Regions from separate parts of the Bradyrhizobium xenonodulans genome, predicted to be linked through region 2. Evidence: predicted binding sites of a transcription regulator. Region 2 holds the regulator's gene; each other region holds the start of a gene.
The links. The regulator PhoB, encoded in region 2, activates phosphate uptake and scavenging genes when phosphate is short. The targets are predictions, from matches to a motif close to TGTCATNNANCTGTCAT.

Region 1: a site for PhoB is predicted at 3,969-3,985, ahead of I3J27_RS31525 (YdcH family protein). Genes of this name have one in related genera too.
Region 3: a site for PhoB is predicted at 3,359-3,375, ahead of I3J27_RS25510 (UDP-2,3-diacylglucosamine diphosphatase). Genes of this name have one in related genera too.

The regions. Positions count from the first base shown of each region.
Region 1 covers NZ_CP089391.1:6,619,519-6,629,573, reverse strand. Annotated here, with positions in the region: gene aqpZ (aquaporin Z) at 1-400, shown strand, start outside; gene I3J27_RS31560 (5-(carboxyamino)imidazole ribonucleotide synthase) at 438-1,541, opposite strand; gene purE (5-(carboxyamino)imidazole ribonucleotide mutase) at 1,538-2,026, opposite strand; gene I3J27_RS31550 (hypothetical protein) at 2,119-2,322, opposite strand; gene I3J27_RS31545 (GGDEF domain-containing protein) at 2,255-2,881, shown strand; gene I3J27_RS31540 (hypothetical protein) at 2,884-3,135, opposite strand; gene I3J27_RS31535 (hypothetical protein) at 3,189-3,407, opposite strand; gene I3J27_RS31530 (YdcH family protein) at 3,536-3,742, opposite strand; gene I3J27_RS31525 (YdcH family protein) at 4,072-4,251, shown strand; gene I3J27_RS31520 (NAD(P)/FAD-dependent oxidoreductase) at 4,349-5,464, opposite strand; gene I3J27_RS31515 (sensor domain-containing protein) at 5,667-8,354, shown strand; gene I3J27_RS31510 (glycerol-3-phosphate dehydrogenase) at 8,388-9,866, shown strand; gene I3J27_RS31505 (ABC transporter ATP-binding protein) at 9,919-10,055, shown strand, end outside.
Region 2 covers NZ_CP089391.1:7,936,079-7,946,133, forward strand. Annotated here, with positions in the region: gene argF (ornithine carbamoyltransferase) at 243-1,178, opposite strand; gene I3J27_RS37530 (aspartate aminotransferase family protein) at 1,178-2,386, opposite strand; gene I3J27_RS37535 (GcrA family cell cycle regulator) at 2,841-3,353, shown strand; gene phoB (phosphate regulon transcriptional regulator PhoB) at 3,456-4,163, opposite strand; gene phoU (phosphate signaling complex protein PhoU) at 4,186-4,902, opposite strand; gene pstB (phosphate ABC transporter ATP-binding protein PstB) at 4,914-5,735, opposite strand; gene pstA (phosphate ABC transporter permease PstA) at 5,732-6,577, opposite strand; gene pstC (phosphate ABC transporter permease subunit PstC) at 6,582-7,571, opposite strand; gene pstS (phosphate ABC transporter substrate-binding protein PstS) at 7,733-8,746, opposite strand; gene I3J27_RS37570 (ATP-binding protein) at 8,891-10,055, opposite strand, start outside.
Region 3 covers NZ_CP089391.1:5,335,865-5,345,919, forward strand. Annotated here, with positions in the region: gene I3J27_RS25495 (caspase family protein) at 1-172, shown strand, start outside; gene I3J27_RS25500 (threonine/serine dehydratase family protein) at 418-1,401, opposite strand; partial or broken gene I3J27_RS25505 (glycosyltransferase family 4 protein) at 1,465-2,508, opposite strand; gene I3J27_RS25510 (UDP-2,3-diacylglucosamine diphosphatase) at 2,522-3,334, opposite strand; gene thiD (bifunctional hydroxymethylpyrimidine kinase/phosphomethylpyrimidine kinase) at 3,802-4,602, opposite strand; gene I3J27_RS25520 (PAS domain S-box protein) at 4,920-6,899, shown strand; gene I3J27_RS25525 (Lrp/AsnC ligand binding domain-containing protein) at 6,990-7,235, shown strand; gene I3J27_RS25530 (PqqD family protein) at 7,328-7,762, shown strand; gene I3J27_RS25535 (hypothetical protein) at 7,752-8,744, shown strand; gene I3J27_RS25540 (glycosyltransferase family 2 protein) at 8,751-9,431, shown strand; gene I3J27_RS25545 (nucleotidyltransferase family protein) at 9,406-10,055, opposite strand, start outside.

The DNA of each region.
Region 1 (10,055 bases), 1.3 Mb from region 2:
CGGTTTCGACGTCACCAAGGGTTTTGCGTCGAACGGCTATGATGCGCATTCGCCCGGCCAGTACAGCATGGCCGTCTGCTTCGTCACCGAGGTGGTGATGACCATGATGTTCTTGTTCATCATCATGGGCGCGACCCACGGCCGCGCGCCGGCGGGCTTCGCGCCGCTCGCGATCGGGCTCGCGCTGGTGATGATCCATCTCGTCAGCATCCCCGTCACCAACACGTCGGTGAACCCGGCGCGCAGCACCGGTCCCGCGCTGTTCGTCGGCGGCTGGGCTCTGTCGCAGCTCTGGCTGTTCTGGGTCGCGCCGCTGATCGGCGGCGCACTGGGCGGGGTGGTCTATCGCTGGCTCAGCGAGGAGCCCTCAGGCGTCGTCGCGGGCGCGAAGACGGCTTGATCGAAAAGGCGGGATCGCAGCATGCGCCGCGGTCCCGCTACTTGCCTTTCGGCTGGACCTCGGTGACGTGGCCCATCTTGCGGCCGGGGCGCGGTGCGCCCTTGCCGTAAATGTGAATGGTCGCGCCCGGGACGGTCAGCCACTTTTCGTAATCGTTGATCTCCTCGCCGATCAGGTTGGTCATGGTGACGATGTCGCCGTGACGCACGGGCTTGCCGAGCGGCCAGCCGGCGATGGCGCGGATGTGCTGCTCGAACTGCGAGACCGACGCACCGTCGAGCGTCCAGTGGCCGGAATTATGCACGCGCGGGGCAATCTCGTTGACCAGCACTTTCGGCCCCGAGCCATTGGCGAGCACGAACATCTCGACCGCGAGCACGCCAACATAGTCGAGCGCGCTGGCGATCTTGCCGGCGATGCTGCGCGCTTCTTCGGCAAGTGCGTCCGGGATCGGCGCGGGCGCCCGTGAGATCTTGAGAATGTGGTCGCGGTGCTCGTTCTCGGTGACGTCGAAGCACTCGACCTGGCCCGATGCCGAGCGTGCGGCGATCACGGAGATCTCGCGCTCGTAGGGGATGAAGGCTTCCAGGATCGCCGATTTGGTGGCGAGGCTGGTCCACACTTTCGCGATGTCGTCGCCCTCGCGGATGATGGCCTGGCCCTTGCCGTCATAGCCGAAGCGGCGGGTCTTCAGCACGGCCGGAAGGCCGATCCTCACGATGGCTTCGCGTAACGACGCCACTGAGGTGACGTCCGCGTAAGCCGCCGTGCCGATGCCGAGCCTTGTGACAAAATCCTTCTCGGCGAGCCGGTCTTGCGTCGTCTCGAGGATCTTGCGGTTGGGCAGCACCGGGCGGCGCGCATCCAGCACCATCGCGGCGGCCGACGGTACGTTCTCGAATTCGTAGGTGATGACGTCGACGTCGCTTGCGAACAGCTCGAGCGCCTCGACGTCGGCGTATTCGGCGCAGGTCGCGTTGAGCACGACGTCGAAGGCCGGCGAATCCGGATCGGGCGAGAACACCTGGCAGCGCAGGCCGAGCCGCGCCGCAGCCATCGCCAGCATCCGCCCCAATTGTCCGCCGCCGAGGATTCCGATGGTGTCGCCGGGCTTCAGCTTCACCTGCTTTGCGTCAGTCACGCCTTGTCCTCCGGGCGCTCGGCAACCGCCTCGGTCTGTGCCTTGCGCCAGGCGGCGAGGCGATCCGACAAAGCCGGGTCGGACAGCGCCAAGACGGACGCTGCAAGCAGCGCCGCGTTGATCGCGCCGGCCTTGCCGATGGCGAGGGTGCCGACCGGGATGCCCGCGGGCATCTGCACGATCGAATAGAGCGAATCGATGCCTTTGAGGGTCCTGGATTCGACGGGAACACCGAACACCGGCAGCTCCGTCAGCGCCGCCGCCATGCCGGGAAGATGGGCCGCACCGCCGGCACCGGCGATGATGACCTTGTGGCCGGCCGCCTTGGCGCCCTTGGCGAAGGCAAACAGCCGGTCGGGGGTGCGGTGGGCCGAAACGATACGGGTATCGGCGGCAACGCCGAGCGCGGCAAGCGTATCGGCGGCGTGCCGCATCGTCTCCCAGTCCGACTGGCTTCCCATGATGATGGCGATCGGCGCGGTCATGACGTCAATTGTGCTCGGAAAACAGAAAGATAGGCCAGATTAACGGTTCCGGCCGGTGGCTCGCAAGGCGATGGCAAGGAGAAGGGAATGCACTATCCTGTCTTGGTGAATCCCCGCAAGCCTTCATTGAGCAGGATGCCCATGAAGAAACCAAAAAAGGCGAGCGCTGCGAAGGCCAAAAAGGGCCGGAAGGCCAGCGCCAGCCGATCCAAAGCCGCCCTCAAGCGGTTGGCCAAGCGCCCGGCCGGGCCTCGGCCGCGCGGAGCGTCGACCGCCGGCGACAGCAGGGTGACCATCCGCGGCTTGCGGAGCAGGCTCAAGGCGGCGGAGCGGCGGATTGCGGAACTGGAAGCTGCGGCCGACACCGATTTCCTGCTCGAGATTCCGAACCGGCGCGGCTTCGAGCGCGAGCTCGCGCGCGCCATCGCCTACATGAAGCGCTACCGCGCCAGCGGCGCGCTGATCGTACTCGACGTCGATCGCCTGAAACCGATCAACGATTCCTTCGGCCATGCCGCCGGCGACGAGGTGCTCAAGGCGATTGCCGGCGCGCTGACGCGGCAGATCCGTGCCTCCGACGTGGTCGGCCGGCTCGGTGGCGACGAGTTCGCGCTGCTGCTCTGGAATCTCAGCGAGACCGATGCCAAGGCGAAAGCTGCGATCTTCGAACAGGCGATCGACGATCTGTCGTTCACCTTTCGCGGTCAGCGCGTGACCGCAGGTGCTTCCGCCGGCGTCGCGCTGCTCGGGGCGCAGTCCGATGCACGCCGCGCGCTGGAGGAGGCTGACGCCGCCATGTACGTGCGCAAGGCGCACCGGCGGCACGAGCCGCGGATCAGGCTTGTCAGCAGCTGATCTTACAGAGTGGCGAGGTCTTCCGGCACGTTGCCGAACTTGCGCAGCAGCGTCGCGTCGCCGAATTCGCCGGTCATGGGATCGCCGCTGCGGCTGAATGCGACCGCGCCGATATGGCCCACGCCGCGCGACAAGGCCTCGGCGCGCCGCAACGCGGCCGTCGAGCTCTGGCATTCTTCCGCGGCGCCCGCGACGGGCGATCCGTCAGCATCGATCAGGAAGGGCATTGCAACGTAATAGGTCACATCCGACATGGCGTTGCTCCAGTGCTCAAAAAACAAAGCGCGATCTCATCGCGCTTTGGAATTCAGGCGGCGCTGCTCTTGCTCCGCATCTTGCTGCGCGAGGTCTCCGGAATGCAGCCGGCTGAAATCGCCGCCTGCAATTCTTCCAGTTCGGCTTCCAGATATTCGTTGGCCATGATCAGCGCCTTGATGGTGCTGCGCAGATTGCCGTCGCACATCGCGATCGCCTGATCGCAGGCCTGTTCATAATGGCTGTTGTCGAGAAGGGCGGTTGCCGGCATCTGCATTGTCCTTGGGCTGCATGGGCATTTCTGGGGGCGATGAGGTGCCCGGATGTTCCTATTTTGTTCTTTTGGAGTCAAGCGGATTCCCACATGCGACGAGCCGCCGCGAACAGCGCCTTTGCCGATCAGGCGATGATGTCGGGCGTGATCTGATCTTCGATGAACGCGATACGGTCGCGCAACAACAGCTTGCGCTTCTTCAACCGCTGCAACCGCAATAGGTCGGGGGCTGGCGACTGATGCAGTGCATCGATCGCGGCATCGAGATCTCGGTGTTCCTGCTGCAACCGGGTGAGCTCGGCTTCGAGCTCACGCTCGTCTTCATTGGTCATGTTTGCGGTGGCCGAAAACCGATAGGCGTGAGGTTAAGGCTGTGGATGCCCTGTGGAAATTATCGTCCTTGCGCGGCCTGATCGCAAGCGATCTCGGGCCGCCGCTCACCGAACTCTCGCGAGATATTTCGACGATTCGCAGCAGCGTTGCGCAAGCACATTGATATCATGGATTTTTCCTGCGTGGTTCCCTTACTCACGCTTCGTTACATATGAATTTTCAAAAATGACGCTGCGACGACGGATACCCATCGACAGAACGAATCGGTGATGTAGACTTCCTCGTCCGGATCGAATCCTAAGGTTCAACCCTACCGAGGAGGTTTCGAATGACAATTCAGGCACATCTGGTTGAATTGGAACGGAAGCACAAACTTCTCGAAAATGAATTGCACGAGGCTCTCGTGCACCTTTCAACAGACGACCTGCAAATTGTTGAGTTGAAGCGACGGAAGTTGCTGGTCAAGGACCAGATCGAGCGTTTGCGACACGGCGACACGCTCCACTAGTAGCCCCCGTAACAGCGTAGAGTTGAACGTACCCTTTCAGGCAGGGGTGAGAGCTATCGCGCTCATCCCTGCTCGAAGGTGTGCGCCCGTGCGATCATCATTGCGCGGGACTTAGACCTGCGAGTTCTGCGACGTGATCGGCGATCGCGAGCGATGACGTCAGCCCCGGCGATTCGATGCCGAACAGGTTGACCAGACCTTCGACGCCGTGATCGCGCGGGCCCTGCATCAGGAAATCCTGCGTGGCCACCGCCGGCGGCACGATCTTCGGGCGAATGCCCGAATAGCTCGGCATCAGCGCACCGTCGGGCAGCGTCGGCCAGTATTTGCGGATCGCCGGATAGAAGCGCTCGGCGCGTGACGGGTCGACCTCGTAATTGATGGTCTCGATCCACTCGACGTCGGGGCCGAAGCGCGCCTGACCTGCCATGTCCAGCGTCAGATGCACCCCTAACCCGCCCGGCTCGGGCACGGGATAGATCAGGCGCGAGAACGGCGCCCTGGCGTTGCAGCTGAAATAGTTTCCCTTGGCGAGATAGGCCGGCGGAATCCGGTCGATCGGCATGCCGTCGATGTGGCGCGCCACCTTCGTTGCCGAGAGCCCCGCGGCGTTGACGAGCAGGTCGCATTGCAGCGTCATCGGCGCGTCGCCGCCGGCCTCGACCTCGATCACACCGCCCGCCGCCTTGGCGCGGATCAGCGGGGTGTGAAACGCAAAGGCCGCGCCCGCGGCCTCGGCCTCGCCGCGCAGCGAGAGCATGTAGGCGTGGCTGTCGATGATCCCGGTCGAGGGCGAGAGCAGCGCGGCGTCGCAGGCGAGCGCCGGCTCCAGCGCGCGCGCAGCCGCGCCCGTGAGCAGCTGCATGTCGAGCACGCCGTTGGCCTCGGCATGCGCCTTGATCGATTGCAGCTTCTCGGTCTCTTTCGCGCTGGTCGCGACGATCAGCTTGCCGCAATTCTTGTGCGGGATGCCGCGCTCGCCGCAATAGTGGTACAGCGCGTGCTTGCCCTCGACGCACATGCGCGCCATCCAGCTCCCGGCGCGGTAATAGATTCCGGCATGGATCACCTCGCTGTTGCGCGAAGAGGTGATGGTGCCGATGGCCTCGGCTTCCTCGAGCACGATCACCTCGCGCCCGGCCTGGGCGAGCTTTCGAGCCACCGCGAGCCCGACCACGCCGGCTCCGATGACGACGCAGTCGACCCTATCCATGGTTGTGCAAAGTGTCCGCTAAAAGTGCCGGTGGCGTCAGGCCCGAGAACGACGGCGCGGGGCCGATTTCCGTTAAGGAAGCATTTATCATGTCAGGGCAATTGCCGTATTTGACGTCACATTTTTCCGTTGCGCGTACAGGCGTTTACCCGATCCAAACCCACGAGGCCAGACAATCCGACGTTGAAATCGCGGGTGGCTGATGGCTGAGAAGAACTGGCACGTGGGCAGCACGCTTCCGATTGCTGTGCAGGCCGTCGTGTGCCTGGGCAGCGCGGTCGCGCCCGCGCGCGCCTTTGCCCTCTCGGACAGCCTTGCCCCGCCGAGCTATCTCGGCCAGCTTGATCCCAACGTGATCTGGGAAGCCCTGATCGCGGGCGTCGTCATCTGCGCGTTCCTCGCTGCGATCGCGCTGTGGATCCATTCCTCGCTGCGCCGCGCCAAGCGTTTGCAGTTGCGGCGCAACGCCTTCGTCTCCTCCGCCATGAACAACCTCAACCAGGGCGTGGTGATGACGGATGCGCAACGCCGCGTCATCTTCTGCAACGACCGCTATCTCGAGATCTACGGCCTGACGCGCTCGGATGTCTGGGCCAACATGAATGGCTATGAGCTCCTCGAGCTGCGACGCAAGCGCGGGGTCCTGGGCGACGTCTCCGACGACGAGTTCTACGAGAAGGCGGCCAGCACCAACGGCCTGATCACCGAGCTGCCGGACGGACGGGCCATCCTGGTGAAATATTTCGTGCTGCCGAACGGCGGCTCGGTCGCCACGCATCTCGACGTCAGCGAGCAGCGCAGGCTGTCGCGACAGCTCGCCTCCACCAAGCAGTTCCTGGAAACGGTGCTGGACAACGTCCCGGCCTGCGTGGCCGCGAAGAACATCGAGGACGGCCGCTACATCTTCGCCAACACGGCCTATGAGCGCTTCTGGGGCTTCTCGCGCGACCACGCCGTCGGCAAGAATGCGCGCGAGCTGTTTGCGCCCGTCTCGGCGGCCAGCATCGAGGCGACCGACCGGGCGGCGCTCAATTCGCCGGACGGCCAGTTCCGCAACGAATTCGAGGTCGACCGCGCCGGTGAGCGGCGCATGGTGGCCTCGATCCGCATCGTGGTCCGCAACGAGAGCAACAAGCCCGAATTCCTGATGCTCGTGTTCGAGGACATCACCGACCGCCGCTCGCTGTCGAAGGAGCTGGAAAGCACCAAGAAATTCCTCGAACTCGTGGTCGACAACATTCCGGTCGCGTTGATCGTGGAGCAGGTCAAGGACGGCCGCTATCTGCTCGCCAATCGCAGCGCGGAGACGATCCTCAACCGCCGGCGCGAGGATGCCACGGGCCTGACCGCGTCCGACATCTTCAATCCCAAGGAAGCCAAGCTGATCATCGCGCGCGACGAGGCCGCGATCAAGAAACGCGGCATGATCACCGAGGAGCATCCGATCTCCACCAAGGACGGCCTGCGGCTGTTCCTGACCCGCCGCGCGACGGTGCTCAGCGATGCCGGCGAGCCGCAATATCTGATCAAGACACACGAGGACGTCACGGACCGCCGGCAGACCGAGTCGCGCATGGCGCACATGGCCTATCACGACGGTCTCACCGACCTGCCGAACCGCGCCGCCTTCCTTCAGGCGCTGACCCAGATGATCGAGGCTTGCGAAGGCACCAGCGAGGAGTTCGCCGTGCTCTGCATCGATCTCGACGGCCTCAAGGAGGTCAACGACGTCTTCGGTCATGCGCTCGGCGACAAGCTCCTGATCGAGGTGGCCAAGCGGCTCCAGGACTCCGCGCGCGGCGGCGTGGTCGCGCGCCTGTCCGGCGACGAGTTCGGCCTCATCATCGACGGCAAGCAGCCGCAGGCGGGTCTCGCGCTGGCGCAGCAGATCGGCGAGGCCGTCGCGCACGAATTCCAGATCGACGGCCGGGCGGTCCGCGCCGGCGTCACCACCGGCATGTCGGTTTTCCCGCACAATGGCACCGATGCCGCCTCGCTGCTCGCCAATGCCGGCGCGGCGCTGTTCCGCGCCAAGCAGAAGTCGCGTGGCACGATCAGCCTCTACCAGCCCGAGATGGACCAGCAGATCCGCGACCGCCGCGTGCTGCATCAGGACCTCTCGATGGCGATCAAGAACGGCGAGCTCTCGCTCGCCTTCCAGCCGCAGGGCATGGCGGGTCACAGCGTCGCCGAGAGCGACATCATCGGTTTCGAGGCGTTGGCGCGCTGGCAGCACCCGGTGCGCGGCCAGGTCTCGCCGGCCGAGTTCATCCCGATCGCGGAAGAGAGCGGCCTGATCGTCGAGATGGGCGAGTGGATCCTGCGCGAGGCCTGCCGCGAGGCGGCGTCCTGGCCGAAACCGCTCCAGGTCGCTGTCAATCTGTCGCCGGCGCAATTCATGCACGGCGACGTCGTCGGGTTGGTTCATGCCATCCTGATCGAGACCGGCCTTGCGCCCGGCCGGCTCGAGCTCGAGATCACCGAGGGCGTGCTGATCGAGGACTTTGATCGCGGCCTGGCGCTGCTGCGTCGGCTGAAGGCGCTCGGCGTGCGCATCTCGATGGACGATTTCGGTAGCGGCTATTCCTCGCTGAGCTATCTCCAGGCGTTCCCGTTCGACAAGATCAAGATCGATCGCGCCTTCATCATCAATCTCGGCCGCAATCCGCAATCGGCGGCGATCGTGCGCGCCGTGATCGATCTCGGCCACGGCCTCGAAATGTCGATCATCGCCGAGGGCGTCGAGACCCTCGATCAGCTCGCCTTCCTTGCCAAGGAGGGCTGCGACGGCGTGCAGGGCTACCTGCTCGGCAAGCCGCTGCCGATCGGGAAATATGCCGGCCTCATCGGCCGCGCCGAGACCATGGAGCTTGCGCTCAAGACCGGCTAGTGAGGGGGCTCACCTCGCTCTCTCGACGGTTTCATGGCGGATTACGATCTTGCGATCATCGGCGGCGGCCTGAACGGTGTCAGCCTCGCCCGCGATGCGGCCGGCCGCGGCCTGCGTGTCATCCTGTTCGAGCAGAGCGATCTCGGCGGCGCCGCCTCCTCGGCGACGCCGCGACTGATCCATGGTGATCTGTCAGTGCTGGAGCGCCGTGGGTTCCGGCGGGTGCGCCGGGCGCTGGCCGAGCGCCGGACCTGGCTTGCTATCGCGCCGCATCTGGTCCGGCCGATGCGTTTCGTGATCCCGGCCCATTCCGAGGAGCGCCCGCCCTGGCTGCTGCGCGCCGGCCTGTTTCTCTACGACAGCCTCACCGGCCGGAGCGGCCTGCCTGGAGCGGCGACCCTCGACATCACACATCATCCGGTCGGCAACGCGCTGAAGCGGCCATTCGGCACGGCCTTCGAATATGCGGACTGCGTCGTCGACGATTCCCGCCTGGTGGTGCTCACGGCGCTGGATGCTGCAGAACGTGGCGCTGCGATCCGGACCGGGGCTCGCTGTGTCCGTGCCGATCGAACCGACACCTGGCGCCTCGCGGTGGTCGATCGCGGCATTCGCCGCACGATCACGGCCCGGTCGCTCGCCAATGCCACCGGCGGCTGGACCTCGACCGTCGCGGAGACCGTGCTGCGGCAGCCGCAGCCCGCACTGGTGGCGATGCAGATGAGCCAGATCATCGTGCCCAGGCTGTTCGACTCCGATAACGTCTATGTCTTTCAGAACAGCGATGGACGGCTGATCTTCGCAAGTCCGTTTGCGCACGAATTCACGCTGATCGGCACGGTCACGCATGATTTCACCGGCGATCCCGCCATCGTGGCGATGTCGGGGGCCGACGTCAGCTATCTCTGCGAAGCGGCCAGCCGCTATTTCCGCGAGCGCGTGGCGCCGACCGACGTGGTGCGCGCGGTCTCCGGCGTCAATTTGACGCCAGCGTCCGCGCGGCGGCGTGACGGGACCACGCTGTTCCACGCGCGCCGGCGCAAGGCGCCGCTGATCACGATGTTCGGCGGCGACGTCACCACCTCGCGCCTGCGCGCGGAGCGGGCCGTGACGCGGCTGACGCCGTTCTATCCGATGTCGCGGCCCTGGACCGCCGGCGCCGCGCTGCCCGGCGGAGATTTTGCCTGGGATCGTTTCGATCACGAGGTCGACCTCGCCCGTGACCGCTGGCGCTTTCTCTCGGAGCCGCAGGCCCAGCGCCTGATTGCGGCCTATGGTTCGCGATTGGCGGCCGTGCTGGGAGAAGCGAAGACCCGCGAGGACCTCGGCCCAACCTTCGGCCCCGAGCTGACTGGCGCCGAGGTGCGCTATCTCATGACACACGAATGGGCGCGTTTTCCCGAGGACATTCTGTGGCGCCGCTCCAAGCTCGGCCTGACCATGCCTGCGGCCGACCGCGACCCGCTGGCCGCGTTCATGGCGGGCGTGAACGATTCGCTCCGAACCGGTTGAGCAAAGACCGATCGGCAGCTAGCGTGCGGCGGAATCGGGGTTGGCAGGGACCATGACGAACGAGTTGCCCAGGATAGACGGTCCGGCGGATGCGGCCGGCGGAGATGCGTTTCCTGCAGCGGGGCAGCCGCTGCTGCGCATCGAGAACGTCGCCAAGACGTTCGGGACGTTCCGCGCCGTCGACGGCGT
Region 2 (10,055 bases):
GTGCGGGGCTCTACCCGGGATGCAGAATGGATCGCACGAAAGCACGACAAACTCAGTGTCGTCCCGGGGCGCGCAAGGCCCGAACCCGGGACCCATAATCACGGGAATCCGGCGGTGACAACTGCGAGTCCTCGCCAAACTCAATCCTGTGGCTATGGATCCCGGATCAGCGCGCCGCTGCGCGGCGCTTGTCCGGGATGACAGCGGAGAATGGGGTCATCAACGCGGCCCCATCACCGAGATCACTTCACCGCGTCAAAGCACCAGGCCAGAATGCCCTTCTGCGCGTGCAGGCGGTTTTCGGCCTCGTCGAACACGACCGATTGCGGGCCGTCGATCACCTCGTCCGTGACCTCCTCGCCGCGATGGGCGGGCAGGCAGTGCATGAACAGCGCGTCGGGCTTGGCCAGCGACATCAGCTTCGAATTGACCTGATAGGGCTTGAGCACGTTGTGGCGATGCTCGCCTTCCTTGTCGCCCATCGACACCCAGGTGTCGGTGACGACGCAATCGGCGCCCTTCACGGCGGCTTCGGGATCGGTGCCGAGCACGATCGGCGCACCCGTGGCCTTGATGAAGTCGCGCATCGCCTTTTTCGGGGCAAGCTCCGGCGGCGTCGCGACATTGAGCTTGAACTTGAAGCGCTCGGCCGCGTGCGCCCAGGAGGCCAGCACGTTGTTGTCGTCGCCGGTCCAGGCCACCGTCCGGCCCTCGATCGGGCCGCGATGCTCTTCATAGGTCATGAGGTCGGCCATCACCTGGCACGGGTGCGAGCGCCGCGTCAGGCCGTTGATGACGGGCACGGTCGCATGCTCCGCGAGCTCCAGCAGCGCCTCGTGATTGAGGATGCGGATCATGATGGCATCGACATAGCGCGACAGCACGCGCGCGGTGTCGGCGATGGTCTCGCCGCGGCCAAGCTGCATCTCGGCGCCGGTGAGCATGATGGGCTCGCCGCCGAGCTGGCGCATGGCGACGTCGAACGACACGCGGGTGCGGGTCGAGGGACGCTCGAAGATCATCGCGAGCGTTTTGCCTTCGAGCGGCCTGACCGGCTGATGCGCCTTCTGCTTCGCCTTCATCGCGGAAGACGCAGCGAGCATGCTCTTGAGCTCCGACAACGGCAGCTCGTTGATATCGAGGAAGTGCTTCGGTGCTTTATTGGGCGACTTGCTCATCAGCTTGCCGCCCGCTTGGTCTGGCTCGACGATAGCGCGGCGCAGGCGCGCTCCAGCCGCCCGACGCTGTCCTCGATCTCGGCTTCGGTGACGATCAAGGGCGGCAGGAAACGCACGACGTTGTCGCCGGCGCCGACCGTGAGCAGTTTTTCGTTGCGCAGCGCGGCGACAAGATCGCCTGATGGCACCACGGCCTTGATGCCGATCAGGAGACCTTCACCGCGCACTTCATTGACGATGTCAGGATGACGGTCGATCACGGAGGCGAGCTTCTGCTTGAGCAGCAGCGACATCTTCTGCACGTGGTCGAAGAAGCCGGGCTTGAGCATGACGTCGAGCAAGGCGTTCGCAGCGGAGATCGCCAGCGGGTTGCCGCCGAAGGTCGAGCCGTGCGAGCCCGGCCCCATGCCGGACGCCGCATCCGCGGTCGCCAGCACCGCGCCGATCGGGAAGCCGCCGCCGAGCGCCTTCGCCAGCGACATCACGTCGGGCTCGACGCCGAGACGGCGATGCGCAAAGAGGTCGCCGGTGCGGCCCATGCCGGTCTGCACCTCGTCGAACGCGAGCAGCAGGCCCTTCTCGTCACAGAGCTGGCGCAGCGCCTTGAGGAAGGCGGGCGTTGCCGAGCGCACACCGCCCTCGCCCTGGATCGGCTCGATCAGGATGCCGGCGGTCTGCGGACCGATCGCCTTCTTCACGGCCTCGATGTCGCCGTGCGGGATCTGGTCGAAGCCGTCCATCGGCGGACCGAAGCCTTCGAGATATTTTGCAGATCCCGTCGCGGCGAGCGTTGCCAGCGTGCGGCCGTGGAAGGCGCCTTCGAAGGTGATGATGCGATAGCGTTCCGGATGCCCCTTGGAGAAGTGATGATGGCGGACCAGCTTGATCACACCCTCCAGCGCCTCCGCCCCGGAATTGCAGAAGAACACGAAGTCCGCAAAGCTCTCGTTGCACAGACGCGCAGCAAGCTTCTCGCCGTCCGGGCTCTGGAACAGGTTCGACATGTGCCAGAGCTTGGTGGCCTGCTCCTGCAACGCCTTGACCAGCGCGGGATGGGCATGGCCGAGCGCGTTCACTGCGACGCCGGAGGTGAAATCGAGATAGCGATCGCCATTGGTCGCGATCAGCCAGCAGCCTTCGCCGCGCTCGAAACCGAGGTCGGACCTGGCGAAAACGGGGAGCAAATGCGGTGCTGCGCTGTTAGACATGACGGTCACTTGATGTTGCGGACGGCGTGAGCGTGCATTGCGCAACGCACCATCAACCGGCCCGGAAAACGAAACGTGCCGCCTTTTAAGGGCGGCACGCGGGAGCATCTTATGCTTGGCAAGACGGGTGTCAATGCCGGCCGGAAAGCCTCGCGAAACGCTGAATCCGTAGTCTTGCGGTGACGATTTTGCGGGATTTTGGCCACGGAACATGTGGAAGCGAGTCGGCGGACTCTTGCGCGTGAGTCACGCCATATTGTAGCGTTTGGCTTGTCAGATACGACATCTCGTGCGGAAGTTCTGATCTCTAAGTCCTCATGTACCGGCGTAAACGTTCGGGCGGCTCTCGGTGCCCGGCGAGCCTTAAGGGATTCTGGCGGCACGGGTTTTTCGAGGCTTAGGCATTCGCAGTGCAGCCCCAGGGTGGCTGGCGCGCGGCGAAGGAAAGGGTGCAATGACGGTTTTGACCTGGTCGGATGATCGCGTCGAGCAACTGAAGAAGCTCTGGGAGGCCGGATTGTCGGCCAGCCAGATCGCGGCAGAGCTCGGTAATGTCACCCGCAACGCCGTGATCGGCAAGGTGCACAGGCTCGGTCTGTCCGGCCGCGCCAAGAGCCCCTCGTCTGCTGCGCCCCGGCCGCGCAAGGCGCGTCCCGCGCAGCACATGATGCGGGTGAGCCGCCCGATCGCGCGCGGCAACACCGCGCTGGCGCAGGCCTTCGAGGTCGAGGTCGAGGCCGAACCTGTTACCTACGACAACGTGGTGCCGATGAGCCAGCGGCTGTCGCTGCTGGAATTGAACGAGGCGACCTGCCACTGGCCGGTCGGCGATCCCTCGAGCCCGGATTTCTTCTTCTGCGGCGGCAAGGCGCTGTCGGGCCTGCCCTATTGCGCCCAGCACTCGCGGGTTGCGTATCAGCCGGCCGCCGATCGCCGCCGCGCGGCACCGAAGCCGGGTCCGCGCTGATCACTGCACCAGACGACATCGTTCCGGCACAAACCAGGACGAGCGAGAAAAAGAAAAGCGCGCCACCCGGCGCGCTTTTTATTTGCCTGCTTGCAGCCGGCCTTACGTCTGCTCCGCCTTGGCAAACCGGTCGTCCAGCGCGTAACCGGCGCCGCGGACGGTGCGGATCGGGTCCTGCTCGCGGCCGAGATTGAGCAGCTTGCGCAGGCGGCCGATATGTACGTCGACGGTGCGCTCGTCGATGTAGATGTCGCGGCCCCAGACGCTGTCGAGCAGTTGCTCGCGCGAGAACACGCGGCCCGGATGCTCCAGGAAGAACTCCAGCAGGCGGTATTCGGTCGGGCCGAGATCGATCGGCCGGCCCGAGCGCGCCACGCGGCGCTTGTCGCGGTCGAGCTCGATGTCGCCGTAGGCCAGAACGGTGGCGAGCCGCTCGGGGCTTGCGCGCCGCAGCAGGCCCTTCACGCGCGCCAGCAGCTCAGGCACCGAGAACGGCTTGACGATGTAGTCGTCGGCGCCGGTCGCAAGTCCCCGCACCCGCTCGCTCTCCTCGCCGCGCGCGGTGAGCATGATGATCGGGAGCTGCTTGGTCTCGGGACGGGTGCGAAGCCGCCGGCACAGCTCGATGCCGGAGAGCCCCGGCAGCATCCAGTCGAGCACGATCAGATCGGGAATGTGCTCCTTGAGGCGGGTGTCGGCGTCGTCGCCGCGCATCACCGTCTCGACGTCATAGCCGTCGCCTTCGAGGTTGTAGCGGAGAAGCTCGGTGAGAGCTTCCTCGTCCTCAACCACCATAATGCGTGCGCCCATGGTGTCGTCGCTCCTTAAGTCTTCAAGTATTCGGGACCGTCGTGGCGAACGTCGTCATGTCGCCCTTCGGCCGCTTGTCGGTGATCGCCTGGCCCTCGATCATGTAGAACACGGTCTCGGCGATGTTGGTGGCGTGGTCGCCGATACGCTCGATGTTCTTGGCGCAGAACATCAGATGGATGCAGAACGAGATGTTGCGCGGATCCTCCATCATGTAGGTGAGGAGCTCGCGGAACAGCGAGGTGCAGATGGCGTCGACTTCCTCGTCGCCCTTCCACACCGCCATCGCCGCCGGCAGATCGTGCGCGGCATAGGCGTCCAGCACCGACTTGACCTGCTGCTGCACGAGGTCGGTCATGTGCTCGAGGCCGCGGAACAGCTTGAGCGGATGGAAATCGGTCTCCAGCGCCGCGACGCGCTTGCCCATGTTCTTGGCGAGGTCGCCGATGCGCTCGAGATCGGTCGCGACGCGCATGGCGCCGACGATTTCGCGCAAGTCCACCGCCATCGGCTGGCGGCGCGCGATGGTCAGCACGGCGCGCTCCTCGATCTTCTTCTGGAGCGCGTCGAGCTCGGCGTCGATGGCGACGACACGCTGGCCGAGCGCGACGTCGCGGCGGATCAGCGCGTCGACGGAATCGACGATCATGCGCTCGGCGATGCCGCCCATCTCCGCGACCAGGCGAGTGAGTTCCTGGAGGTCGGTGTCGAAGGCTTTTGCGGTATGTTCAGAACCCATGTCCCGTCTCCTCAGCCGAACCGGCCGGTGATGTAATCCTGCGTGCGCCGGTCGGTCGGCGACGTGAAGATCTTGCTGGTGTCGTCGAACTCGATCAGCTCGCCGAGATACATGAAGGCGGTCTTGTCGGAGACGCGGGCCGCCTGCTGCATGTTGTGGGTGACGATCGCGATCGTGTAGTTCTCGGACAGCTCCTGGATCAGCTCCTCGACCTTGGCGGTCGAGATCGGGTCGAGTGCCGAGCAGGGCTCGTCGAACAGGATCACTTCAGGCCGCACCGCGACGGTGCGGGCGATGCAGAGGCGCTGCTGCTGGCCGCCGGAGAGCGACAGGCCGGAGGCGTTGAGCTTGTCCTTGACCTCGTTCCACAGCGCGCCGCCGCGTAGCGCCTTCTCGACCCGGCCGTCCATCTCGGACTTGGAGATCTTTTCATAGAGGCGGATGCCGAAGGCGATGTTCTCGTAGATCGTCATCGGGAACGGCGTCGGCTTCTGGAACACCATGCCGACGCGGGCGCGCAGCAGATTGAGGTCCAGCCTGGGGTCGAGAATATTGGTCTGGTCGAGCATGAGCTGACCGGTGACGCGCTGGCCCGGATAGAGGTCGTACATCCGGTTGAAGATGCGCAGCAGGGTCGACTTGCCGCAGCCCGACGGGCCGATGAACGCCGTGACGCGGTTGGTGCCGAGCGCCAGGTTGATGTTCTTCAGCGCGTGGTGCTCGCCATAATAGAAGTTGAGGTTGCGCACCGTCACCTTGGCAGGCGCATCCGGCAGCACCGGCGCCTGCGGCAGTCCGCCGGACGCGCTCATCGATACGGAAAGATCGGTCATTTTGCGGTCCTTTCGGCGCCAAGGATGCGCGCGCCAATGTTCAGGGCAAGCACGGTGATCGTGATCAGCAGCGCGCCGCTCCAGGCGAGCTGCTTCCAATAGGCGTAGGGGCTCTGGACGAAGTTGTTGATGGTGACCGGCAGGTTCGCCATCGTCTTGTTCAGGCCGAGGCTGAAGAACTGGTTCGACAGCGCGGTGAAGAGCAGCGGCGCGGTCTCGCCGGCGACGCGGGCGGTGGCGAGCAGCACGCCGGTGATGAGACCCGATCGGGCAGCACGATAGGCGATGCGCTTGATCACCAGCGAGCGCGGCAGGCCGAGCGCGGACGCCGCCTCACGGAGCGCGTTCGGCACCAGCAGCAGCATGTCCTCGGTCGTGCGCAGCACCACCGGGATCACGATGACGGCGAGCGCCAGGCTGCCGGCGATCGCCGAGAAGCCGCGCATCGGCACCACCACCGCGCCGTAGATGAACAGGCCGATGATGATCGAGGGCGCCGACAGCAGGATGTCGTTGATGAAGCGGATCACCGAGGTCAGTTTGTCGTTGCGGCCGTACTCGGCGAGATAGGTGCCGGCGAACAGGCCGAGCGGCGCGCCGATGCCGACGCCGATCACGGTCATGATGATCGAACCGACGATCGCGTTGCGCAGACCGCCTTCGGTCGAGCCCGGAGGCGGCGTGTCCGCGGCGAAGAGCTCGAGGTTCAGGCCGGACAGGCCGTTGTAGAGCAGCGTGACCAGGATCAGCGCGAGCCAGGTGACGCCGAAGGCGGCGGCTGCGATGCAGAGCCCGCGGACCACGATGTCCTTGCGGCGGCGGCTTGAATAGATCGGGTTCATGGCTTTAGTTCCCCGCCTTCTTTTCCAGCCGCATCAGCATCAGCCGCGCGCCCGCCAGCACGAAGAACGTCAGCACGAACAGCAGCAGGCCGAGCAGGATCAGGCCGGACTGGTGCAGACCGTCGCTCTCGGCGAACTCGGACGCGATCGCCGCCGAGATCGTGGTGCCCGGGGCGAAGATCGATGAAGAGATCCGGAACGAGTTGCCGATGATGAAGGTCACCGCCATGGTCTCGCCGAGCGCGCGCCCCAGCGCCAGCATGACGCCGCCGATGATGCCGACGCGGGTGTAGGGGATCACCACGCTGCGGACGACTTCCCAGGTGGTGCAGCCGACGCCGTAGGCGGCTTCCTTCAGGACGGGCGGCACCGTCTTGAACACGTCGACCGAGATCGAGGTGATGAAGGGCAGCACCATGATCGCGAGGATCAGCGCGGCGTTGAACAGGCTGAGATAGGACGGGGGACCTGCGAAGATCGCGCCCAGCACGGGGACGCCGTCGAACACCCTGATCATGAAGGGCTGGAACGTGTTGGCCAGGAACGGGCCAAGCACGAAGAAGCCCCACATGCCGTAGATGATCGAGGGAATGCCGGCGAGCAGCTCGATCGCCATGCCGATCGGACGGCGCAGCCATTGCGGGCAGAGTTCGGTGAGGAAGATCGCAATGCCGAGACCGACCGGAATGGCGATCAGCATCGCGATGAAGGAGGTGACGAGCGTGCCGTACATCGGCCCGAGCGCGCCGAGCACGGGGGGATCTGCCGACGGCGCCCAGCGCTGCGTCCACAGGAAGGAGAGGCCGTATTCCTTCATCGCCGGGAAGGCCCCGACGATCAGCGAAATGATGATGCCGCCGAGGATCAGCAGCACCGAGATCGCGCTGAGCCGCGTGATCCAGTAAAACGTGATGTCACCGAGCTTGAACGCGCTCAACGCCTTGGCGCGATCATAAGGTCCGGCGGCATCAATTACATTGCTCTCGACAGCCATCTCAGCCACGCCGATCCCCTGTACCCGTTTTATATACGCTTGTTGCAGGTCTTATTTTATAGGTCTTGTTGTCGGTCTTGCGCTCCGGATGCGGCGCGATGCGCATCCGGAGCGGAGGTCTTGAGAGGAGATCCCGGCGCGAGGTCCGGGGCACGAGCGCCTTAGCTCTTGATCTCGGCAGCCCAGGTCTTCTCGATCAGGGTCACGACGCCCGCGGGCATCGGGATGTAGTCGAGTTCTTCAGCCGCCTTGCCGCCGTTCTTGAAGGCCCAGCGGAAGAACTTGATGGCTTCCTGCGAGGCCGCCTTGTCGGTGGCTTCCTTGTGCATGAGGATGAAGGTCGCCGCCGTGATCGGCCAGGACTTCTCGCCGGGCTGGTCGGTCAGGATGACGTAGTAGCCGGGAGCCTTGGCCCAGTCGGCGTTGGAGGCGGCCGCCTGGAAGGCTTCGACGGTCGGCTGCACCGGCTTGCCGGCCTTGTTGACGAGACCGGTGTAGGTCAGCTTGTTCTGCTTGGCATAGGCGTACTCGACATAGCCGATCGAGTTCTTGGTCTGGCCGATGTTGCCCGACACGCCTTCGTTGCCCTTGGCGCCGACGCCGACCGGCCACTCGACCGCGGTGCCCTCACCGACCTTGCTCTTCCAGTCCGCGCTGGCCTTGGCGAGGTAGTTGGTGAAGTTGAAAGTGGTGCCCGAACCGTCCGAACGGCGGACCACGGTGATGGCTTCCGAGGGCAGCTTCAGGTTCGGATTGAGCTTCTTGATCGCGGCGTCGTCCCACTTGGTGATCTTGCCGAGATAGATGCTGGCGAGGGTCTCGCCGTCGAACACCATCTCACCGGGCTTCACACCCTCGATGTTGACGACGGGAACGATGGCACCCATCACCATCGGCCATTGGACGAGGCCGTCCTTCTCGAGCTGCTCGGCCTTGAGCGGCGCGTCGCTGGCGCCGAAGGTCACGGTCTTGGCCTGGATCTGCTTGATGCCGCCGCCGGAACCGATCGACTGGTAGTTCAGACCGTTGCCGGTCTCCTTCTTGTAGGCGTCAGCCCACTTCGAATAGATCGGGAACGGGAAGGTCGCACCGGCACCCGTGATGTCGGCAGCAAAGGCCGCCGTCGCCGATGCGGCGACCAAGCCAGCAGCGACGATAGTTTTGAGGAAATTCATGCTGGTCTCCATACAGGGGAGCGAAGCGCCATCCGCGCCCGATCGCGCTCCCCGTCCCGCCCCTTTAGGAGCGGTCGGCTGTGCTTTTACGAAGGTTTCGTGACAGTCGGATGACACCATCAAGCGATTGAAATCGCTCGACTATCAGACCGAGACAGGAGTCCTGACCTGGGGAAAACAGGCGGTGAAGGTGGCGCCCTGCCTGGGCACGCTTTCGATCAAAAGCCGGCCGCGATGACGGTTAAGAATATGTTTCACCAGCGATAATCCGAGTCCGGTTCCGCCTTGAGAGCGGCTGTCGCCGACATCCACGCGGTAGAACCGCTCGGTCAGGCGCGGCAAATGTTCCGGCGCGATGCCGGGGCCGAAATCCCGGACCATGACCCGGATTTCCTGAGTTCCATCAGTGGCCACGGCCGGTGTCAGCGACACGATGACACGCCCGCCCGAGGCACCGTATTTGAGCGCGTTCTCGATCAAATTCTCGAACAGGCGGAGCAGCTCCTCGCGGTCGCCCGCGATCATCACCGGCGCCTCCGGCAGATGGGTCTCGACCTCGACCTGGCGCTCGCGCGCCAGCGGCTCGAGCCCGTCGGCGACCTGGAGGATGATCGGCAGCAGGTCGACCAGGGTGTCGGGCCGGACATGGGCCGACAGTTCGACCCGCGACAGCGAGAGCAGGTCGTCGATCAGGCGCGCCATGCGGGTGGCCTGGTTGTGCATGATGCCGAGAAAGCGCTCCCGCGCCTTGGGATCGTCCTTGGCCTGGCCCTGGAGCGTGTCGATGAAGCCGGACAGCGCGGCCAGCGGTGTGCGCAGCTCGTGGCTGGCATTGGCGACGAAATCGGCCCGCATCTCCTCGACCCGGCGCAGCGGCGTCTGGTCGTGGAAGGTCATCAACATGCATTTGTCGGCGCCGCCGAAGGCGGTCGGCACCGGCACTGGCGTGATGATCAGCTCCATCCAGCGATCGACCGGGACGTGGTCGAGATAGGTCGCGCGCCGCGGCTCGGTGGTCGCGATCGACTCCCGCAGCGCCGTGATGATCTCCGGCGAGCGCAGTGCGAATTGGGCGAGCTCGTTCCGGCGCAGCGCCGGCGCGAGCTGGGCGGCGGCGGCATTGAGATGGATGACGCGGCCGGCACGGTCGAGCAGCACCGCCGGATCCGGCATGCCGGCGACGACCGCGGCCACCGCGGCGCTCTCGACCGGGTTGATGCGCCGGACATCGTCGCGCGAGGTCGCGGCATCATGCAGGCGCCAGGGGACCAGCGCCGCAGCGGCGATGCAGAGAAACACGGCAACGGCG
Region 3 (10,055 bases), 2.6 Mb from region 2:
CGGTGTGAACGTCAACAACAACCCGGTGAACAAGGTGCAGGTCCAGAACAATCGTCCGCAGTTGAACGCGGTGCCGAACCGCATGGTCAACAGCAACAACAACTTCCGCCAATCGATGAACCAGAGCCAGGGCAATGGCGGCGGCAACAATCACCGCGGCTTCATGCACTGATCGCGGCAAGAAGAAGGTGCGCTCCCTCCCCCGCTTGCGGGGGAGGGTTGGGGAGAGGGTTGCTTCCACAATGGGACAATCCCCAAGAGGAGAAAACCCTCACCCGGCACTGCGTGCCGACCTCTCCCGCAAGCGGGAAAGGTCGCACCGAGCAAGCCGGTAGTTCGATCCCCAAGATAGACAACACGCAAAAGGGGCAGAGCGGTAACGCTCTGCCCCTTTCTTCAGGTCATAAGATCAGAAAATCAGGCCACCAGCTCGGCAAACAAATCCGCATCGACATTGCCGCCGGACAGCACGATGACGACGTTCTTGCCGGTGACATCGAGACGTCCCGCCAGCAGCGCGGCAAGGCCCACCGCGCCGCCCGGCTCGACCACGAGCTTCAGCTCGCGATAGGCAAAGGCAACGGCGGCGCCGACTTCCTTGTCCGACGCCGTCACGCCGCGCGCGAGCAGCTTGCTGTTAATCGCAAAGGTCATCTCGCCTGGGATCAGGGCCATCAGCGCGTCGCAGATGGTGCGGCCCGCGGGCGGATGCGGCTCGCGATGGCCCGCGGTCAGCGAAATGCCGTGATCATCGAACGCTTCGGGCTCGGCCACCACGATCTCGGCGAGCGGATAGCGCGCCTTCACGGCGGTCGCGACGCCCGCGATCAGGCCGCCGCCGGAGGCCGGCGCCACCACGATGTCGGGGGCGAGGCCGAGGCTCGCCATGTCCTCCGCGATTTCGCGGCCGGCGGTGCCCTGCCCTGCGATCACGAAGGGATCGTCATAGGGCCTGACCAGCGTCGCACCGCGCTTCTCGGCGATGCCGCGCGAGATCGCCTCGCGGTCGTCGCGATCGCGGTCGTACAGCACGACCTCGGCGCCGTAGGATTTGGTGCGCTCGCGCTTGGACAGCGGCGCATCCGCGGGCATCACGATGGTCGCCTGCATGTCCAGGATCTTGGCCGCCGCCGCCACGCCCTGGGCGTGGTTGCCGGAAGAGAATGCGACCACGCCGCCGGCGCGCTTGTCCTGCGGGATCGAGAACACCTTGTTGAAGGCGCCGCGGAACTTGAACGAGCCGGTGCGCTGGAGCATCTCCGGCTTCAGGAACACTTTGGCACCGACGCGCTCGTTGAGCACGGGAAAGGACAACAGCGGGGTGCGAATGGCGTAGGGCGCGATCACGCGCGCTGCGGCATCGATGTCGGCGGGGCCGATCGGGAGGAGCTGTTCGGTCATGTCAGACCTTATCGCGGCCATTGAGCCGCGGGCAAGACACCTCCGCGCGAGGATTTTAGCCCTTCAGGCGACGAAGCGCGGCTGTTCCGCGCCGTTCCGGCCCGGCAGCACCGCGCCGACCGCCTCAATGCTGGCGACAAAGGCCCTCGCCGAGGCTTACCAGGTGTAGTTGGCGGCGAACTCGACGCAGTCCTGGCGGGAGATATCGAGCGCGGCGAAGCAGGCACTGCGCAGATCGTGGTCGAGCGCGCCGACCGGCGCGTTGCCGATCACGTCGCGGGGGCCCTTCACCGGGAACGCGGCCACCGGCAGGCCGCTTGCGAGCGCCTCTAACAGGACCAGGCCGAACGTGTCGGTCTTGCTCGGAAACACGAAGACGTCAGCGGCCGCATAGATCTCCGCCAGCGCCTCGCCCTGCTTCTCGCCGAGGAAGATCGCATCGGGATAGGCCTCTTCCAGCGCGGCCCGCGCCGGGCCGTCGCCGACGACGACCTTGGTGCCGGGCAGGTCGAGATCGAGGAACGCCTCGAGATTCTTCTCCACCGCGACGCGGCCGACCGACAGAAACACCGGCCCCGGCAGGCAGAGATCGATGGCGCGGGGGTGGAACAGCTGGGTATCGACGCCGCGCGGCCACAGCACGACATTGTCGAAGCCGCGCTCGGTCAGCTCGCGGGCCAGCGCCGGCGTCGCCGCCATCACGGCGCTGCTGGCGCTGTGGAAACGACGCAGCGCCCGCCAGATCAGCGAGCCCGGCACCGGCACGCGGGCGCGGACATATTCGGGAAAGCGGGTGTGGAAGCTGGTCGTGAACGGCAGCCTGCGCTGGCGGCAGTAGCGGCGGACCATCAGGCCGATCGGCCCCTCCGTCGCAATATGGATGCTGTCGGGGCGCGCCTCCGCGATCAGTTTCGCGATGCGCGCGGGCCGCGGCATGGCGAGCCGCACGTCGCGATAGCTCGGCATCGCGAAGGTGCGGAACGATTGCGGCGTCAGGAACGTGAACTCGACCCCAAGCCCGTTGGCGGCGTCGGCGAGCTTGGTCAACGTCCGAACCACACCGTTGACTTGCGGGTGCCAGGCGTCCGTCGCGACCAGGATGCGCATCAAGCGGACCTTGTTATGCAGCTCTGGCTGCAACCTGCGGGACCTGCGCCGGCTTCTGCGCGTGGTCCGCCCAGGTGATGATCTCGAAATGGCCGTCGTCGTGCTCGACCAGCGCCGTGCAGCTCTCGACCCAATCGCCGCAATTCATGTAGCGGATACCGCCCTCGTCGCGAATGACGGCATAGTGGATATGGCCGCAGATCACGCCGTCGGCGTCGTGACGCCGCGCCTCCGCGGCGAGCGCCTGCTCGAACGCGCCGATATAGTTGACGGCGTTCTTGACCTTCTGCTTGGCCCATTGCGACAGCGACCAATAGGGCACCTTGAACATGCGCCGGAAGAAATTGACGAAGCGATTCATCTGGATCGCGAAATCGTAGGCCTTGTCGCCGAGATGGGCGAGCCAGCGCGCGTTCTGCACCACGAGGTCGAAGATGTCGCCGTGGATGACGAGATAACGCTTGCCGTCCACGCCGGTGTGGACGGTGTTCTCGACCACGTCGATGCCGCCGAAATGCGTGCCGTAATAGTTGCGCAGGAACTCGTCGTGATTGCCGGGGATGTAGATGATCTTGGCGCCTTTGCGCGCCTTGCGCAAAAGTTTCTGGACCAAATCATTATGCGATTGCGGCCAGTGCCAGCTCGATTTCAGCGCCCAGCCATCGACGATGTCACCGACGAGATAGATCGTGTCGGCATCGTGGTAGCGGAGGAAATCGAGCAGAAGATCGGCTTGAGAACCGCGGGCTCCGAGATGAACGTCGGAGATGAACAACGTGCGAAAGCGCCGCTCCGGGCTCTCGTCACTCACATCGTAACTTCCCATGCGCCAGCCTGTAACAAATGTCCCGTGACAGGGGGATGACAGATTGAACCTTTGAGGCACCCTCAGATACGAATCACGCCTTGCCTCGCCCTCCCCGCGAATATCAGTCGCATGCGACAATCAGGCGACACGGCGCCGCAGCGGGGCCCCGCAAGACCCCGGACCTGCAATGACCGTGGCCAGATGCCCCCTTACCCTCCCCTCCAGGGCAGGGCACCGCATATGGGAGCGAGTCCCCTGTGGCCATCCTTCGAGACGCCCGCCGTTGGCGGGCCCTCAGGATGAGGACCGAGCGAGCGGCCATGGTTTCGACAGGCGCCGATGCCGCTTAGCCTCATCCTGAGGAGACCGCGAAGCGGTCGTCTCGAAGGACGAGGCGCGCGCTGTGATCGTGCCAAATGCCATATGCGGTGCCCTGCCCTGGAGGGACCCTGGGGGAGGGTCAGACCGGAGGCTCGCGGCCCCAGTCAGTAAAATTTGTGGAAATGATGGATCGGCCCGTGGCCGTGACCGACACTGAATCGGTCGGCGGCCGCGATTGCGGCGCTGATCCAGGCCTTGGCGCTGCGCACGGCCTGCTCGAGATCCTCGCCTTTGGCCAGCCCCGCTGCGACCGCCGAGGACAGCGAGCATCCGGTGCCATGGGTGTTTTGGGTCGCGACGCGCGGCGCCGCCAGCGCGATGGTGTTTGCGGCATCGACGAGATAGTCGGTACTCTCGGTGCCCTTGCCGTGCCCGCCCTTGATCAGGACCGCACCGCAGCCGAGCGCGAGCAGACGGCGTCCCTGGCCTTCGATGGCGGCCGCGCTTGCCGCGACGGGCTCGCCGAGCAGTGCCGCAGCCTCCGGCAGGTTCGGCGTGATCACCGAGGCCAGCGGTATCAGCCTGGTGCGCAGGGCGTCGACGGCTTCGGATGCCAGCAGGCGATCGCCCGATGTCGCCACCATCACGGGATCGAGCACCACGTGGCCCGGCTTCCAGCGCGACAGCGCGGCCGCGATCGCATCGATGCTGGCGACTTGGGCCACCATGCCGATCTTCACCGCGCCGACCCCGAGATCGGAGAACACGGCGTCGATCTGCGCGGTGACGAATTCGGCGGGCACCGCGTGAATGCCGGTGACGCCGCGCGTGTTCTGCGCCGTCAGTGCGGTGATGGCGGAGGCGCCATAGACGCCGAGCGCCGCAAAGGTCTTGAGGTCGGCCTGGATGCCGGCGCCGCCGCTGGAATCGGAGCCGGCGATGGTGAGTGCGACCGGGGTCGTCATCGCCGGATACATTTGCTCGAGAGGAACACCGCCATGGCCTCTCCTAGCGCGACCGTGCAACGCCAGCAAGCGCACCGGGCCATGGTGCCCTTGATTCGCGACGCACCACATCCGGCAGATCTGCCTGGCCGCGATCCGCGCGCAACGCAACATCGGCGCCCGGCAATCGTGCGGGCTTGCCAAATCAACCCGACAGTACCCTTGATATAGTCTCGCGCCTTGGCGTGCTTCGCCGATGCGTGAGTCGTTGGCGCTGGAACCGTTCGGCAACACCATGTTGCGGGCTGCCCAGGCTGCAATTCTCCCGGGATGGAATCATGTGGGCCTATTTCGAACGTCTCCTGGATTCGTCGATGTTCTCGCCGCACGGCATCTGCCTGCTGTGGGAACCCGAGCTGATCTGGCTCCATGTCGTCTCGGACGCCCTTATCGCGGCTGCGTATTTCTCGATCCCGTTTGCCCTTGCGATCCTCGTCACCAAGCGGCGCGATCTCAAGTTCGGCTGGGTCTATTGGGCCTTCGCGATCTTCATCATGGCCTGCGGCCTGACGCATGTGCTGTCTATCTACACGCTCTGGGTTCCGATCTACGGCATCGAGGGCATGGTCAAGGCGGCGACGGCCATTGCATCGGTGTTCACGGCCGGTGCGCTCTGGCCCCTGCTGCCCAAGATCCTCGCGATCCCCTCTCCGTTCGAGCTCCGGCAGGTCCAGGCCGCGCTCGAAGAGGAGGAGACCAAGAGCCGGGATGCCAAGCAGCTGCTCCGGCAGGTCGGAGACGCCCAGCGCGCGTTGCGCGAGAGCATGACGCGCCTCACCGCCGTCGTCGACACCGCGGTCGACGGTGTCATCCTGTTCGACGCGCAGGCGCGCATTCTCCTGTTCAATCCCGCCTGCGAACGGTTGTTCGGCTATCGCGCCGATGAGGTCATGAATCTCGACATCGCCATGCTGATGTCCGACGAGGAGAATCCTCCATCCACCAGTCGCGCGCAGCGTCTGGCGACCGGCGAAGCCGTCGGCCTGCGCAAGGACGGATCGCGCTTTCCGATGGATCTGTCGGTGGGCCAGGCGTGGCAGGACGGCGAGCTGATCTACGTCGGTATCGTTCACGACTTGACCGCGCGAAAGCTGACCGAGCAGCAGCTCCAGCAAGCGCAGAAAATGGAGACGGTCGGCCAGCTCTCCGGCGGCATTGCCCATGACTTCAACAATCTGCTGACCGTCATCATCGGCAACGCCGAGCATTTGAGCGAGCAGCTCAAGAGCCGGCCCGATTTGCGGCAGTTTGCCGACGACATTTGCCAGTCCGGCGAACGCGGCGCGGAGCTGACGCAGCAGTTGCTCGCGTTCAGCCGCCGTCAGTTGCTCCAGCCGCAGACGATCGACTGCCGCGAGCTGCTCCAATCCATGTCCAAGCTACTCAAGCGCACCTTGCGCGAGAACATCGAGATCAAGACGGCGTTCGGCCCGGGCACGGTACGTGCGTTTGCCGACCGCGCCCAGCTCGAATCCGCCGTGCTGAACCTCGCACTGAACGCGCAGGACGCCATGCCGTCAGGCGGGCATCTGACGCTGAGGACGGAGCTGGCGGCGATCGACGAGGACTATCGCACCCTGCATCCCGAAGTCGTGTCCGGCAGTTACGCCCTGATCTCCGTCACCGATGACGGCGAAGGCATGACGCGAGAGGTCATCGAGCGCGCCTTCGAGCCGTTCTTCACCACCAAGGAAGTCGGCAAGGGCTCGGGCCTTGGGCTCAGCATGGTCTACGGCTTCGCCAAACAATCCGACGGCCATGTCTCGATCTATAGCGAAGAGGGCCTGGGGACGACGGTCCGGCTCTACCTGCCGCGCGCCGGTGGCGGACAATCCTCAGGCGATCTGCTGGAGAGCGAGGACGACGCGCCGCGCGGTCACGAGACCATCCTGATCGCGGAAGACGATCCGTTCGTCCGCTCCTCGGTCATCCTCAGGGTGGAAGCGCTCGGCTATCGCGTGGTCGCCGCCGTCAACGGCAAGGAGGCCTTGGAGCGGCTGCGCATCGACCCCGGTATCGACATGCTGTTCACCGACATCGTCATGCCGGGCGGCATGAGCGGCTGGGAGCTCGCCGATCAGGCCCGGCGGATTCGTCCCGGCCTGCCGGTCCTGTTCACCTCCGGCTACGCGCTGGAGACGCTGGTCGAGCAGGGCCGTACGCACGCGCTGGCGGTCGTCCTGACCAAGCCCTATCGCAAGATCGAGCTCGCACAGCGGCTCAGGGACGCATTTGCCGCCGCGACTGTGACCTCCTGAGCGCCGGCATCTGGCGGCCGGCAAGTTCGCTTGCTAAATCCGGCCGGTTTTGGCCTATTAGCCGCCAGCTATGCCTTCGGAGTGACTGCAATGGTTCCCTTTTTCGTCCAGATCAAATGCAAGCTCGGCCAGTCCTATACGGTCGCCAATGCGCTTGCCGAAGCCGAGATCGCCTCCGAGATCTACTCAACGGCCGGCCACTACGATTTGCTGGTGAAGTTCTACGTCGACAAGGACACCGACATCGGCCACTTCATCAACGAGAAGGTGCAGGTGCTGCCCGGCATCCAGGACACCCTCACCATCATCACCTTCAAGGCGTTCGGCGCGAGCTGACTGCCCGGAATTGACGCAAGGTCCGTGGTTGCGCAGCCGGAAGCCTGTGCTAGCGTCCGGCCGTTGGAATTGAACTGAGTACCGAGCAAGTCATGGCTCTCACTACCACGGTGCCGCTGCTGATCAGCCAGCAATTTGATAGTGAAGTGGTGCTCGCCAACTATCAGAATGGCGTCTATTACAACCTCGACGGCAGCGCCGCGCAGGTCTGGCTCGGCCTGAAGGCCAACCGAACGGTTGAGGAGATCGCCAGCGCTTTCGCCGCCGCGACCGGCGGCGATGTGCCGTCCGTCACACAACAGGTGCAGGCCTTCGTCGACAGCATGCTCGCGGAAGGCCTCATCGCCGAAGGCGCCACTGACGCGCGCGTCGAGATCTCCAACGAGACCTGGGCGCCGGTGCTGTCGGGCGCATTCGCCGCCCCGGAATTCCAGCGCTTCGACAATCTGCGGGAGCTGCTCTTGATGGATCCCGTGCACGATGCCGGCGAGGAAGGCTGGCCGCTGCGCGAGCCTCATGAAAGCTAGCGGCCTCATCCGGCAGGAGATCGCGGCGGTCTTCGCCAAGACAATGTCGCAGCCGGTCGAGGCGCACGCTCGCTGCGGCCCGTTCTCCTTGCATCTCGGATTTGCCTCGGAGGAATTGGCCGGCACATTCCTACCCGCCTGCATCCCAGGCACGCTCGGCAATTTCGATCTCGACCTCCGCTTCATCACCGCAGCCGACCTCGATCTCTCCGCGCTGGTGCCGGAGGCGGCCGAGCGCCCGCGCCTGCTGATCGAGGACGGCATCTATTCGGTGTGGCAGCCCGCAATCATTCCCGTGCTGTTTGCGATCGACCTCACGGCAAAGCGCGGCATCGCCTGGCTGCCGAAGGGCGAGGCGCCGCCCTGGGTCCGCAGCCGTCCGGCGATCTCGCTGATCCATGCCATGATGCACGATACGCCATGGTGCGCGGTCCATGGCGCGGCGGTGGGACACGACGCAGGTTTCACGCTGCTCGCCGGCGAAGGCCACAGCGGCAAGACCACGGCGGCGCTGGCCTGCGCCAAAGCCGGCTGGCTTTATGCCGGCGACGATTTCGTTGCCGTCAACAGCGAGACCGGCCGGATCGAGCCGCTGTTCTGCTCGGCGCGGCTGCGCCCTGCCCTGGTCGAGACGTTTCAGAATTTCATCGGTGAAACCACGCCGGTCTCCGATTTCAACGGCGAGCCGCGTCACGAGCTGAGTCTCGCCGGACTCGGCGACCGCATCGGCGGCGGCAGGCTGCGCGCGACCTTCATTCCCCGCCGGCGCGGCGCTGCGACGCCTGAGTTCATGCCGGCGCGGCCGTCGGATGCATTTCGCGCGCTGCTGCCGACGACGGCGTATGAGCTGCCGGGATGGCCGAACGAGATCGCCGACAAGGTCGCGAAGATCGCGGGGCTGGCGCCAGTGTTCTTCGCCGACACCGGGACGACGCCGATGGAAATTCCCGCCGCCTTCGCCCGCCAGCTCGACCAGCTCTGAGGCCGCATGCACGTCTCCGTGGTCATCGCCGCCTACAACGCCGAGGCCTACATTGCCGAGGCAATCGAGAGCGTGCTCGGCCAGACCGTTCCGCCCGACGAGCTCATCGTCGTCGACGACGGCTCGCGCGACGGCACGCGCAGCGTTCTAGATCGGTTCGGGAGCCGCATCATCGCGCTCACGCAGGAAAACAGCGGCCAGGCCGTCGCCGTCAACAAGGGCCTTGCGCTGGCGCGCGGCGAGCTGATCGGATTCTGCGATGCCGACGATCTCTGGACGGCGCGCAAGCTCGAGATGCAACTGGCGCTCCTGGAACATGACCGCAGCGTCGAAGCCGCCTTCGGCAAGGTGCAGCAATTCGTCAGCCCCGACGTGCCGCAAGAGCATCGCGTGCGCCTCACACCTGATGTCGAGATCATGCTGGGCGAGCTCAAGCAATGCATGCTGATCCGGCGTGCCGCCTTGACGCGGATCGACCCGTTCGACGAGAGCCTGCCCGCGACCTTCTTCATCGCATGGCTCGGCCGCGCCAAGCAGAACGGCCTCAAAACCGCGCATGTCGACGAGATCGTGGTCCAGCGCCGGCTGCATCTCGGCAATGGCGGCCGCACCAACACGGACGCGCAAAATCTTCAGACGCTGATGGCGCTGCGTCAGGCCATCAAGGCGCAGCGCTCGCCGGAGTGAACACCGGCACGCCGTTGATCGACACCCTCTTCACGAACAGGCCGAGCAGGCGGTGGTCGATCGAATGGCCGATATCCATCGGGCGTCGTGTATCGAGCATCCGCAACGCCACGACGATCTTCCGCTGGCCCGTGCCGACGATCGCCGCCTTCAGCGCGACCTTGAACGGCATCGGATCGTTGCGTCCTGCCGTCATCTGCAACGCCTCGCCCATGCCGGCATAGACCGTGAAGCGAAAGCTCTCGGTGCCCGGCGGCAGGAACGGGATCACCGCAAGCTCGACCGTGGCATCCGACGCTGCGTCGATCGAGATTTCGAGGACCGCGAACCGACTGTCGGTCCAGCGTCCGTCGTCCTCCGGAATCGAAAATCCCTGCCCGAACCAGACGTCCCGCCCTTGCAGCGGATGCGCCGCGCGTGCGGCGTGCTGCCAGACCCGCTTCAGGATCGCATCCCCTAGAAGCGGAAAGTGCACGGCACTGGCATCGAATGCCGCGATGGCCGCGCCGGGCAATTTCAGCCAATCCAGCATGCGAAACGGCGCCTTGAACTGCGCGCGGAGCGCCGTGAAAAAGGCAACGCCGAACTGCTGCCATGGCGTGCGCTGCACCCATGGCACCGCGC